DNA from 3 places in the Bacillus sp. ISL-77 genome. Region 3 is predicted to be linked to each of the others. Evidence: riboswitches for the same ligand, from Rfam matches in the RefSeq annotation. Region 3 holds a riboswitch; each other region holds the start of a gene.
What was found. A riboswitch is a leader RNA that binds a small molecule or an ion and turns the genes downstream of it on or off. The one in region 3 is predicted to bind thiamine pyrophosphate.
Positions count from the first base shown of each region.

Region 1 (4,446 bases), on a different contig from region 3:
TTTCCATTTACGTTTTCCCTTTTCCTTTTTTCCTTCATCAATTCATATTGTTCTAACACACCTGTTTTTGCGAGTGCGTCCACAACTACCTTCGCTAACAATCCACCGAGAATCATTCCGCTGATGATATGAATTCCTAATGTTGTAAAAAATACTTCCTTCGAGTAATAACCCAAACCGTTGGCGATTAAGTTATAAATCATGCTGCCAACCGCTGCAAAAGCTCCAGATAGCATTAAAGTAAATAGGTTGTAGCGTTTATATCCGAATATGGCGAATGCGATTTCTGAACCGATCCCTTGAAAGACACCTACTAAAAGGGCCGACAAACCAAAATGACTTCCTGTTAATAACTCTACTGCGGCCGCTGCAACCTCTGCAATAAGCGCTGCTCCCGGTTTACGGATAATATACGCGACGATTGGACTAGCAATCACCCAAATCCCAAACATAAAACCTGCACCCACCGGCCCGACAAGAGCGGAAATGGGAATCCACAGCGTCGACCATCCTAAATAGATCACTCCACATGCCACCGCTAGTATCACAGCAAGAACGACTTCTTTCATCTTCCAAGTCATCATTTCACTACCTCCATTTTCACAGGCCATTCTTCGAGTTTATAGGCCATATCCCAAAACATATATTCCAGCTGACAACTGATTAAGAAATGCTCCTTCATCTTTTCCTTTTCTCTCTCGGTTGCTAGCTTTGCCCACTCATCAAGACGGGCACAAAATTTAGTTGTAATCGAATCGGTACGATTTCCATAAAAACTGATCCAATCATAAAAGGGATGAGAGCGATCAGGATTAACCTCCGTTAATAATCTTTTCCCAATTTCCCAATACGTCCACGGACATGGTAATAACACAGCTAAAATTTCCCCTAATGTTCCTTCGTGCGCAACGGTAAGCATATGACGCGTGTAATGAAGGGACGAGGGAGATAACGGATATCCATGTAATACCTCGTAAGGAACACCTGCTACTTGACAAAAGTTATTATGCGGATGGATTTCACTGTTTAAGATAAAAGAAATCTGCGTATTAAACATATCCATATCTTCACGATTCTCACACTTAGAAACCGCAATTCCATAGATGCGAATAAACGAATTCAAATATTCAAAGTCCTGTTTAACATAATGAATCAATTGTTCCTTTTGTAATTCCCCATTGGCGATTCCTTGCACAAAAGGATGTTCAAAAATCGCCTCGAAAATAGGATCTGCTTCTTTTCTTAATTCTGCTGAAAAACTCATAAATTTCTCCCCCTTATTGGTTTTAATGGAAAGTCTCTAGAAGGGGCGGCTGAATTTTCAAGCACGAAAAAACCGCCCCAAAAATGGAGCGGCTGAATAATTATATCTATCCATACACGAACTCCACTTTCCTACGCTAGTATGAACTAGATCAGGTTCAAAGGGTCCAAGATAACTCTCGTCTCAGCCAAAAAACGGCTCCCCTAGTGGTCTTCCTATTAATTTAACCTTCACTCTACACTCGATGGTTAATGTTGTCAATCAATTAAAATCTTAATTATAAAAATAAACCAAATGGATTATAGATGCACTGAAACTCGAAGGTATTTTCAATTAGTATCCAGAAAATGTGGTAAGAGTCCGGAATTATATAGATTCGCTGATAAATGTTTGATTTCCGCTGATAAAATGGCCCAGTTCGCTGATATCTCCCAAAAATCCGCTGATAAACTACTCCCCTCTAACAACCTACCAATCTACGACAAATTTCGGGGCGTGACAGGCACATTACGCTTCCACCGTCTTCGCAATAATGGCTCCAACAACCAGCCCCCATACAGGTGCACTAATATGGAAAAATGATACTTGCGATAACGCGATGAGGAACGCAAATAGGGCACTTAAGCGATATTTATTTTCGGAGAAACCCAGCTGCAAACTAGAAAGAAGGACGCCGATTAGCGCAAACCCTGCTAGCATGGACACAAAAGCGTGGGGTAATGATTGAATAAACGGTACAATTTTCCAGGCGAATACTCCAAACAATAATGTCAAAACCCCTGATACCACCGCTGCCATATACCGCTTTGATTTTACCCCTGCATCCGAACTAGAACAGATGGCGGTCATCATGCCAGCAATATTTGCACTTTGCCCCCCGAAAAAACTGGCAATAATCGAAAACACTCCACTAAAAGAAACAATTTTTCGAATGGGGGGTTCAAAATCCGAGCTTTCTAGTGCGCCGATTCCAGGTGCCACATCATTACTTAGGATTAACATGGCCAGAGGCAGACCTAATGTGACCATCCCCATCCATGTAAATTCCGGCATTTGTATGGATGGTAGGAAAAAAGCAATCTCCTTAGATGAGCTATGTAGATCTTGGGTTAAAAACAAAGTAATAAAAGCGACAACCACTGCGACCATAACGGCCGGGATCCGTTTTGAGATTTTCGTACTGATAAAAAAACTAAGCAAGGCGAATCCGCCTACTAAGGGTAACGCCTTAACGTCTTGGACAAGCTGAGCAACATAATTGGTGACCAGGCCCGCCAGCATGGCTGCAATGACTTCTTTCGGAACCCATTTAATAATTTTAGTAAAAAGTCCTGACAACCCAATCAGCAAAATCAGCAGCCCTGACATCACATACCCGCCAATTAGCTGGGGATAAGTAAAATGTGCTGTCACTGTCGCTAAAAAAGCAACCCCTGAAATCGAGTGAGCTCCGGTAATGGGAATTCTAAATAACAGAGGCATTACAATCCCTAACACCCCTCCAAAAAAATAGACGGCAAACATCCAATTGATGGTTTGCTGATTAGAGAAATTCCCTGCTGTTGCTGCCTGCAGAATGATTAACGCTGGACCTGTCATGACTAAAGTACTAGAAATTAATCCAGAAGATACGTTTTGAGTCGTTAGATCTTGAAAAATTGATTTCCTTTTATTTTCACGTAATGATTCAATTGGTTGCTCTCTAACTAATCTATTTGGCTGCCCCATTTTTTCTCCTCATACCCTTCTTCATATAAACGACTTTTATTGTTAGTTTAGACAACCTTCTACAAAATGTATAGGACAAAGGCAATCTTCGACAACCGTTAATATAATTAAAAAACTCACTGGCAGCCCTTATCATAACAAAAGGGATGGGGAATAAACTAGAGGAAAAAATAGCTTAAAAAAGGGAAAAGGAGCGAAAATAATGTGATTCCTAATGGAGCTTGAGGTCCAAATAAATCATGATCCGGGTTTGATAAAAAAAAGGGAATCCCAAAGATAACTAGATTCATTCCTCCGTAAATCAAACCTTTACGCACCCACCCTGATGGTAAATAAACATGAACAAAAGTATAGATGATACTGTTAGCCAATGAAAAACCGATCCCGAGTAATATTAACAAAAATGTCCCTTATACACTTCCTATGGTTACCGCTCATCTAATTTTTCAACCTCCACGGGCACCATACACTTCCTATGGTTACCGTTCATCTAATTTTTCAGCCTCCACGGGCATCATACGCTTCCTATGGTTACCGTTCATCTAATTTTTCAACCTCCACGGGCATCATACGCTTCCTATGGTTACCGTTCATCTAATTTTTCAACCTCCACGGGCACACGCTTCAACTAAACTAAAAAAGGAGAAGTGCGCTAACACACTTCTCCCCTCCAACCTCTATCAATCTCCGAAAGAAATTACTTTTTAATTAATTCTAACGATACTGGAACAAACTTCTCTACAGATTCTTTCTTAAATACTTTCATCGCTGTTTGTACACCTTTTTGGCCAATTTCAGCTGGCTTTTGCGCTACAGTTGCTGCCATTTTACCATCATTTACTGCTTTCACTGCATCATCCGTTGCATCAAAACCGACAACAATGACATCATTCATTCCAGCTGCTTCAAGTGCTTGAAGAGCTCCTAACGCCATTTCATCGTTGTGTGCAAACACGGCTTGGATATCTTTATTGCCTTGAAGAATATTTTCCATTACTGTTAATCCTTTAGCCCGGTCAAAATCTGCTGCTTGCTTGGCAACCACTTGGATATCAGCCACAGCATCAATGGCTTTGTGGAACCCTTCGCCGCGTTCACGTGCTGCAGAAGAACCTGGGATTCCTTCTAATTCTACGACTTTACCTTTTTTGCCTAACTTTTCAAGAATAAAGTCACCAGCCATTTGACCACCGGCCACATTGTCAGAAGCGATATGGGATACAACTGTTCCGCCATTTGCACTACGGTCAACCGTGATCACTGGAATGTTTGCATTATTTGCAGATTCGATCGCAGCTTTAATCGCATCAGAATCAGCTGGATTCACGATTAAAACGTTTACACCTTTTTGAATTAAATCTTCGATATCACTTACTTGCTTCGCTGAATCGTTTTGCGCATCCACCGTAATAATCTCAGTATCTTGTGATTTTGCTTCTTTCTCAGCACCTTCT
Region 1 is NZ_JAGGQY010000010.1:24,039-28,484, forward strand. It holds gene J7E77_RS03075 (ABC transporter ATP-binding protein) at 1-7, opposite strand, end outside; gene J7E77_RS03080 (ECF transporter S component) at 1-581, opposite strand, end outside; gene tenA (thiaminase II) at 581-1,264, opposite strand; TPP riboswitch at 1,376-1,479, opposite strand; gene J7E77_RS03090 (benzoate/H(+) symporter BenE family transporter) at 1,772-2,992, opposite strand; gene rbsB (ribose ABC transporter substrate-binding protein RbsB) at 3,690-4,446, opposite strand, start outside.
Region 1: linked by a shared signal. The riboswitch ahead of tenA (thiaminase II) and the one ahead of thiM (hydroxyethylthiazole kinase) in region 3 are both predicted to bind thiamine pyrophosphate.

Region 2 (4,446 bases), on a different contig from region 3:
TTGCACGGACATACGTATAGAGTTATTTTTGGATTAAGTGGTTTTGTTGATGAACGCGGCTTAATGATCGACTTTGGCGATATTAAAGAAATTTGGAAAAATGAAATCGAAATCTATCTTGATCATCAATACCTAAACGAAACCCTTCCCTCCATGAATACAACTGCCGAAAACATGGTTGTCTGGATATATGAGAAAATGAAAGAAGCCTTAGCAACAGAAGATCGTAGGGACCAATATCATGGAGCAAGAGTGGAATTTGTCCGTCTGTTTGAAACTCCAACAAGCTACGCAGAAGCGAGAAGGGAGTGGATGGAGGAATGAGTAAGATTCCTGTATTAGAAATTTTTGGCCCAACCATCCAAGGAGAAGGAATGGTCATTGGTCAAAAGACAATGTTCGTTCGGACGGCCGGCTGTGATTATTCATGCAGCTGGTGTGATTCTGCCTTTACATGGGATGGCAGTGCCAAAGAGGATATTCAGCAAATGACCGCTGAAGAAATTTGGGATAAATTAAAAAGAGTCGGTGGGGACAATTTCTCGTTTGTGACGATCTCAGGGGGAAATCCGGCGCTGTTGAAAAACTTAGATGTGTTTATCGATTTATTAAAAGAAAAAGACATCAAAATTGGTATTGAAACACAAGGAAGCAGATGGCAGGACTGGTTCTTAAACGTCAATGAACTGACCATTTCACCTAAGCCGCCGAGCTCCAACATGGTAACCAATTTTGAAATATTAGATTCTATTTTTAAAAATTTAAACGACAATGATTTTAAACATCAAGTGAGTCTAAAAGTAGTAATCTTCGATGATGCGGATCTAGAGTATGCGAAAATGGTTCATAGCCGCTACGCAGATATTCCTTTTTATCTCCAGGTTGGGAACGATGATATTACGAATTTCAATAATAATGAATTGATTCAAAAACTACTGTTGAAATATGAGTGGTTAGTCAATTGTGTGGTTGCTGACCCTCAATTGAATGATGTAAAAGTATTACCACAATTGCATGCACTTCTTTGGGGAAATAAGCGGGGAGTGTAAGGACATGGACCATGAAGGACCATGGGGACGGTTCTACTGGCTTTTTTGGACAAGGAAAGAGATTAAAAAAGGCCAAAAGAACCGTCCCTGTGGGCATGTGGGCATTGAATAGATGAAGCTTATTGAATTTTTCTTAAGCCCTTCCCATCATGAATCTCTCGAATACCTTCCTCGCAAACCCCGTAAGAACGCCAAGAACAAGTTTCACAGACAACTTGAATATCGGCGGGGATGACATGTTCTAGGATACGGGACTCAATATCCTCCCATCTAAGAATTTGTCCGATTTTAAGGTTCATTTTGTCTAAAATAACGGCATCTCTTTCATAGATCTGGTCGTCTTGGCAATGGTATTCACCTGAATTAGGGAATTTTTCACACAACTGATCTGGCCCCTTTACAAGCAGAATCAACGTTTTTGGGTTGTTTCTCAAGGTTTGATGCAAAACCGTCATATTTTCCACGTATTCTTGGGAATAGCCCATTCCCCGATAGCCTAGAAGGCAAAAAAGATGATGTCCTCGAAGCTTATACATTATTCTCCCCCAGTTTGTTTACTCCCTTTTGATTTTAAAAGTAAACTATAATTGTTATTTGGTTAACATCTATAGGGTTTATTCTACCATAAATAAGAAAAACATTTGACATTTCTACCTGAAGTGTTAACATTATCCATGCAGGGAAATCATTACATGACAATTAAATAAATGACGCAAATCCGCTAGAGGTGCCTTTTTAAAGGGCTGAGATTGAAGTACTACTTCGGGACTCTATGAACCTGATCTGGGTAATACCAGCGTAGGGAAGTGGGAAACGGGATATTTGAAGAACGTATGTTTTATTTCGAATTTTCGACCACTTTCTTACCTTAAGAAAGTGGTTTTTTGTTTTTCACTTTATGCCTTCGATCTTCGGAATCTGCTTAAAAGGGGGGACGGGTATTTCAACTAGTGTAAAAGATAAAGAGTTACATATAATCTCCAATGGGAAAATGCCGATCGAACGTTTACGTGAAATTGTAAGCGAAATTCATCCATATATAACAGCGATTCATTTGCGGGAAAAACAAAAAACAGCACAGGAACTTTTCCAAGCCGTCCACTTGTTAACAAACGAAAACATCCCACTATCAAAGATTATCATTAATGATCGAGTCGATGTTGCCTGCGTTACAAGGGCTAAAGGAGTTCAATTAGCCTTCCATAGTTTAGATGCAGCGATTGTGAAAGAAAATTTTCCTCAGCTTTTGCTCGGGAACTCCATCCACTCCTACGAGGAAGGACAAAAAGCAAAAGAAAATGGTGCTGATTACGTGCTATATGGCCATGTCTTTCCTTCGCAATCAAAACCGGGTAAGACCCCAAAAGGACTAGAGGAATTAGCAAGGCTCTCCCAATTAGACATCCCAGTTATTGCGATTGGCGGGATCACACCTGAAAATACGGGGCAGGTACTTCAAGCAGGATCAAAAGGAATCGCAGTCATGTCAGGAGTTTTAGATGCTCCCGATCCATTAGCAGCAGTTAAGGCTTACCTAAATGTATTATATGGAGATGAACAAAGTGGAAAATTCATTTGATGTGGCCATTATCGGAGGAGGAATTATCGGGTCCTCGATTGCCTATCAGCTTGCAAAAAGGGGAAGAAAAGTCGTCGTGATTGAGAAGGGACGAGTGGCTTGCCAAGCGTCCAGTGCGGCTGCCGGAATGCTGGCAGCACAAGCAGAGCTGGAACAAGACGGTCCCTTATTCCAGCTGGCTTTAAAAAGTCAAGCGATGTTTTCAACGCTCTCAAGTGAGTTATTTGAATATACAGGAATTGATATTGAGTATGTGAATAAAGGCATGGTGAAAATTGCCGAAACAGAAGAAATAGCGCTCGAGGTAAAAAAACAGGTCACCTTCCAAAAAAAATGGGATCCAACCATTACCTGGCTCGATGCAACGGAAGTACGTGTGCTGGAACCATCTCTTTCACCAAGTGTAGCAGGAGGGATGTATCTCCCTCATGATGGTCATGTACAACCAGCAAAGTTAACACAAGCCTTTGCAAAAGCCGCGGAACATTTTGGTGCCAAAATATGTGAAGAGACGGAGGTTCTGTCTTTTGTCTATGAAAACGGTCAGGTTAAAGGGGTAAACACCAGCAACGGTGTCATCCATTGTGAACAGGTGGTTGTTGCCACGGGAGCTTGGGCGGCGAAATTAATGCAAGAATCAGGAATCGATATTCCTGTGTATCCAGTTAAAGGAGAATGCTTTTCGATTAGAACAGAAAAGCCGATCATTAACTCGACCATTTTCTCCGACAAACGTTGTTATTTAGTACCCAAACAAAATGGGGAAATTTATATAGGTGCGACTGTGATTGAAAATACCTTTGATACCAAGGTAACTCCTGAAGGGATTGCTACATTGATAGAAAGAGCGACTCAATTAGTTCCACAGATTAAGGAGGCAGCATGGGAGCGAGTATGGGCTGGAGTCAGACCGCAGACAGGCGATGGAATCCCTTATATGGGCGAACATCCAAGCTGGCGTGGGTTGTACGTGGCAGCAGGCCATTTTCGAAATGGAATTTTATTAAGCCCGATTACAGGGGAACTAGTTGCGGACCTAGTGTCAGGTAGCTTACTAGATCAGGAACTACTCTCTGCTTTTCACCTAGAACGGCACAAAGAAACGGTTAGTTAGGAGGTATACCATGAAGGTAGTAGTAAATGGCGAGTGGATCCAATTACCCGACCAAATCGTATCTGTTTCAGATGTTCTCAAACATCATGACATCCAAGATAAGGTCGTTGTTGTGGAAGTAAACGGTGAAATATTAACCAGGTTAGAGCACCAAAGTACGAGAATATCAGATAAAGATCGAATCGAAATAGTCCATTTTGTAGGAGGCGGTTGACATGTTAAAAATAGGTTCATTATCCTTTCAATCTCGTTTGTTACTAGGTACCGGAAAGTATCCAAGCTTTGAAATCCAAAAGGCAGCAGTGGAAGTGTCGAAAGCAGAAATCCTCACGTTTGCGGTGAGACGAATGAATATTTTTGAACCAAGCCAGCCGAATTTTTTAGAACAGCTCGACACTCAAAAATATAAGCTTCTGCCTAATACTGCTGGAGCAAAAACAGCCGCAGAGGCGGTCCGGATCGCAAAACTAGCGAAAGCTTCAGGACTTTGCGATATGATTAAAGTGGAAGTGATTGGCTGTGATCACACCTTGCTTCCTGACCCAATTGAAACCCTTAAAGCAACGGAAGAATTAGTGAAAGAAGGATTTATTGTCCTCCCCTATACATCTGATGACGTGGTTTTAGCTCGAAAGCTCCAAGAAGTGGGCTGTCATGCGGTCATGCCAGGGGCCTCGCCCATTGGATCCGGTCAAGGGATCATC
Region 2 is NZ_JAGGQY010000035.1:10,487-14,932, forward strand. It holds gene queD (6-carboxytetrahydropterin synthase QueD) at 1-324, shown strand, start outside; gene queE (7-carboxy-7-deazaguanine synthase QueE) at 321-1,049, shown strand; gene J7E77_RS13715 (DUF1284 domain-containing protein) at 1,169-1,585, opposite strand; TPP riboswitch at 1,763-1,871, shown strand; gene J7E77_RS13720 (thiamine phosphate synthase) at 1,948-2,628, shown strand; gene thiO (glycine oxidase ThiO) at 2,612-3,742, shown strand; gene thiS (sulfur carrier protein ThiS) at 3,753-3,956, shown strand; gene J7E77_RS13735 (thiazole synthase) at 3,958-4,446, shown strand, end outside.
Region 2: linked by a shared signal. The riboswitch ahead of J7E77_RS13720 (thiamine phosphate synthase) and the one ahead of thiM (hydroxyethylthiazole kinase) in region 3 are both predicted to bind thiamine pyrophosphate.

Region 3 (4,446 bases):
TACCTTTGATCGAATTAAAAAGTCACTTGATAATTATAAAAACTATCGAGTGAAATTAGGAGAAAAGAAAGCTCTTTTACAGGAGGAGCTCGATCAAATTTTATTTATTGATAGCAAAGAAGAAAGTGAAAGAGAGAGTTTACCAAAGGGATTAAATATGAATACGTTAATAAAAATTACCGATTTCATTTCGCAGGAAAAAGAACCTATTTCTGCTGAAGAAGTAGCGGAAAGCATCGGAATGGCTCGGGTAACGGCTCGAAGATACCTTGATTACTTAGAAAAAGAAGGAAAAGTCAAGATTCATATCCATTACGGCGGCGTCGGAAGACCAATCAACCGTTACGGTGTTTAACACAAATACCTTGAAAAGATTGCCTGTAAGAAAGGAGGGAATCATGTTGGGGTGGAAAATAAGGTTGGGCAAACCAAGACTTCGTTTACAATCGACGATTACCCTGCTGGTTTGTATCGTGGTCGTGATGGCATTGTTGGTAACCGAGATATTAATCACCAACAGAATTTCACAAGAAACAGAAAAAAGCCAAGCCGAGAAAGCAACAAATATTGCGAGAATTGTTGCAAGGTCTCCGATTGTCATGAATGGGCTTAAAAATAAAACAGCAGAGAAGGATATCCAAACATTTGCGAATGATATTAAACAATCAACGCATGTTGAATTTATCGTCGTGATGGACATGTATGGAACAAGAAAATCACATCCTAACCGCAACCTATTAGGTCTGCATTTTGTCGGTGGAGATGAAGGACCTGTTTTAAAAGGGAAAGAGCATATTTCAATTGCCAAAGGGACATTGGGATTGTCTTTACGCTCGTTTGTTCCTGTTTATGATCAAGAAAATAAACAAATAGGAGCAGTCGCGGTTGGGATTTCTTTAGAAAAAGTTAATCAGGCGATCGAACAAAGCAGGAAAATTATTTTGATCGGCGTGGGAGTGGGAATTCTAGTTGGGATTCTAGGAGCCCTTTTTCTAGCTAGAAAAATCAAAGCGATTCTTTTTGGACTTGAGCCGAGTGAGATGGCAAAATTGCTTGAGGAACGTAGTGCGATGCTTCAATCCACAAAGGAAGGAATTTTGGCAGTTGACGAGGATGCGTTTACCACTCTCGTAAATAATGAGGGGATCCGACTTCTTCAAAAAGCTGGCATTCATGGGTCCTTTTTAGGAAGAAAAGTGGATGACTACATGCCAAATTCAATGCTATCTTCTGTTCTAGAAACGGGGGAATCTCAATTAGACCAAGAACAAGAAATCAATCATATTACCATTTTAACCAATCGGGTTCCGGTTGTTGTCAAAGGAAAGATTGTCGGTGCGATTGCTACCTTCCGAGAAAAAACCGAAATCAAGCAATTAGCTGAACAATTAACCGGTGCAAAGCTATATGCGGAAGCACTGAGAACCCAGTCACATGAATTCATGAATAAACTGCATGTAATATCAGGTTTAATTCATATGAAAGACTATCAAATGGTCTCGTCATATATTACCAAAATTGTCGATCACCAACAAACTGAAGTAGAATTTGTTGTCAGTCGTTTTAAAGATCCTGTTTTAGCAGGTTTTATTTTAGGAAAACTTAGCTTCGCTAGGGAAAATGGCTGTGAATTAATCATTGATGGGGAAGGAAGTCTACCTGAACCACAGCAGCAGGAATTAACCCATGAAGTGGTAACGATTCTTGGGAATTTAATCGATAATGCTTTAGATGCTGTTGCGGACCGTCCACATAAAAAAGTTACCTTAAGGTTTGACTTTTACGATGAAGTCCTAGCGTTGGAGGTCCATGATACCGGACAAGGAATCGATGAGGATGTAAGACATCACTTATTTATCAAAGGATATTCTACCAAGGGTGAAAATCGCGGAATCGGTTTATCATTGGTGCAGAGAAGCTTGGAAAAATTAAATGGACAGATAGAAATTCATTGCCAAAAAGGAAAAGGGACAACATTTATTGTTACTTTTCCTTATAAAAGCAAACAATAATAATGTTATGTTAACTGACACTTTTTCCTTTACATTCTAGTACCATAGGAATATTATGTAGTTAGTTAAATAAAGTATTAGATCTACTAGGGGTGCCCTGTAAACAGGCTGAGAGAAAATGGAGAAATTTTCAACCCTTCGGACCTGATCTGGGTAATACCAGCGTAGGAAAGTAGCCAAGTGAATGTTAATTATTTCTTTGACTAACTAACCAGGTCCATTATTGGATCTGTTTTTTTTATTTTAAAGGCTTTGTTAAATGTCATTTTTGATTTTAAAGCCTGCGTTGATTGGAGCGGAAGGCGAAGCGCCTGGAGCGGAAATCAACAGCCAAGTTTAACAGAGCCATTTTAAAAAAAGAAATGGGGAAATTAAGATGGAAAAAAATAGTTTGTATGAAACGTTGGAAGAAGTTAGAAAGGTTAACCCGCTGGTACATAATATTACCAATGTGGTTGTTACGAATTTTACGGCAAATGGGCTTCTTGCCCTTGGTGCCTCACCGGTTATGGCATATGCAGCTGAGGAAGTAGCAGATATGGCTAAGATTGCAAGTTCATTAGTATTAAACATTGGAACATTAAACCCACAGACAGTAGAATCGATGATCATTGCCGGAAAAGCGGCCAATGAATCCGGTGTTCCCGTCATATTTGACCCGGTTGGTGCAGGGGCTACCCGATATCGAACGGAAACTGCACAAAGAATTATGAGCGAGGTAAAAGTTTCTGTGATTAGAGGAAACGCAGCCGAAATTGCCAATGTGGTTGGTGAAGAATGGGAAATTAAGGGTGTTGATGCTGGGGATGCAAAAGGAAATATCATTGAACTAGCTATTGCTTCAGCACAAAAATTGAATTGTCTTGCCGTCATCACTGGAAAAGAGGATGTCGTTTCGGATGGGAAAACAACCTATGTCGTGTCAAATGGACATCCAATTTTAACGAAGGTGACAGGCACTGGCTGTTTATTAACCTCTGTGATTGGAGCGTTTGCAGGAGTGGAAAAGGACCTGCTTCAGGCTTCGGTGGCTGCTTTAACGTACTATGGTATCGCGGCAGAAAAGGCAGCGGCAAAAACTGTAGAAATGGGACCTGGAAGTTTCCAAATCGAATTCTTAAACCAATTAACTTTAGTTTCTTCCGAAGATATCATTTCACATGCTTCTGTTAAAAAATTCAATCGATAACTGGGGGTAATTTAAATGAAAAAAGCATTAACAATCGCTGGTTCTGATAGCGGCGGAGGAGCAGGAATTCAAGCGGATTTAAAGACATTTCAGGAATTAGAGGTTTTCGGGATGTCGGCATTAACTGCAGTAACGGCCCAAAATACTTTAGGAGTCCATGCTGTCTATCCAATGACAGCTGAGGCAGTCGTAAAACAGATCCAAGCGATCGGCGAAGATATCGGTACGGATGCGGTGAAAACAGGAATGCTTTTTAATGCTGAAATCATCGAGGCAGTCGCAGCACAGCTCAGAAATTATCAATGGCAAAATGTTGTTGTCGATCCTGTCATGATTGCAAAGGGTGGCGCTTCTTTGTTGCAAATGGAAGCCATTTCTGCCATGAAAAAATACTTATTGCCGCTAGCAACGGTAATCACCCCGAATATTCCAGAAGCGGAAGTACTAACGGGCATGTCGATTCTGACAGTGGAAGATAAACTGGAGTCTGCTAAAAGACTACTTGCGTTAGGCGTAAAAAATGTCGTGATTAAGGGCGGCCATGATGAAAATGAGTCTGAATCCACTGATTTATTATTTGATGGAAAGGAATTTTACTACTTTACCAGCAAGAGAATTCAGACAAAGAACACACATGGAACAGGTTGTACTTTTTCCGCAGTAATTACTGCTGAACTAGCAAAAGGGGAAACTCTTTATGAAGCAGTATGTAAAGCAAAGGATTTTATTCAGGCCGCAATTGAGAACCATTTGGAGATAGGGCAAGGACATGGTCCAACAAACCATTGGGCATATCGAAAAAGAAAAATTGCAAAGGAACTGGCTGAATTATGAAAAACTTACGAGCGGCTTTAAGTGTTTATTTTATCATGGGCAGCACCAACTGTTTAAAGGATCCAGCCGAAGTATTAAAAGAGGCAATTGCCGGTGGGATTACACTTTTTCAATATCGAGAAAAGGGTGACGGCGCGTTAACTGGAGCTGATAAATATGCACTTGCGAAAGAACTTCAAGCAATTTGCAGAGCACATCATATCCCTTTCATTGTTAATGACGATATCGAGTTGGCTGTGGCAATTGATGCGGACGGTGTACATATCGGACAAGAGGATGAATCGGTGTACGCAGTTCGGGAAAAGATTGGCGATAAGAGAGTCCTTGGGGTTTCCGTCCATTCAGCGGAAGAAGCCATGACTGCAATAAGCGGTGGAGCTGACTATTTTGGCATGGGCCCTGTTTTTCCGA
Region 3 is NZ_JAGGQY010000051.1:103,193-107,638, reverse strand. It holds gene J7E77_RS21070 (response regulator) at 1-355, shown strand, start outside; gene dcuS (DcuS/MalK family sensor histidine kinase) at 399-2,012, shown strand; TPP riboswitch at 2,091-2,200, shown strand; gene thiM (hydroxyethylthiazole kinase) at 2,389-3,201, shown strand; gene thiD (bifunctional hydroxymethylpyrimidine kinase/phosphomethylpyrimidine kinase) at 3,217-4,035, shown strand; gene thiE (thiamine phosphate synthase) at 4,032-4,446, shown strand, end outside.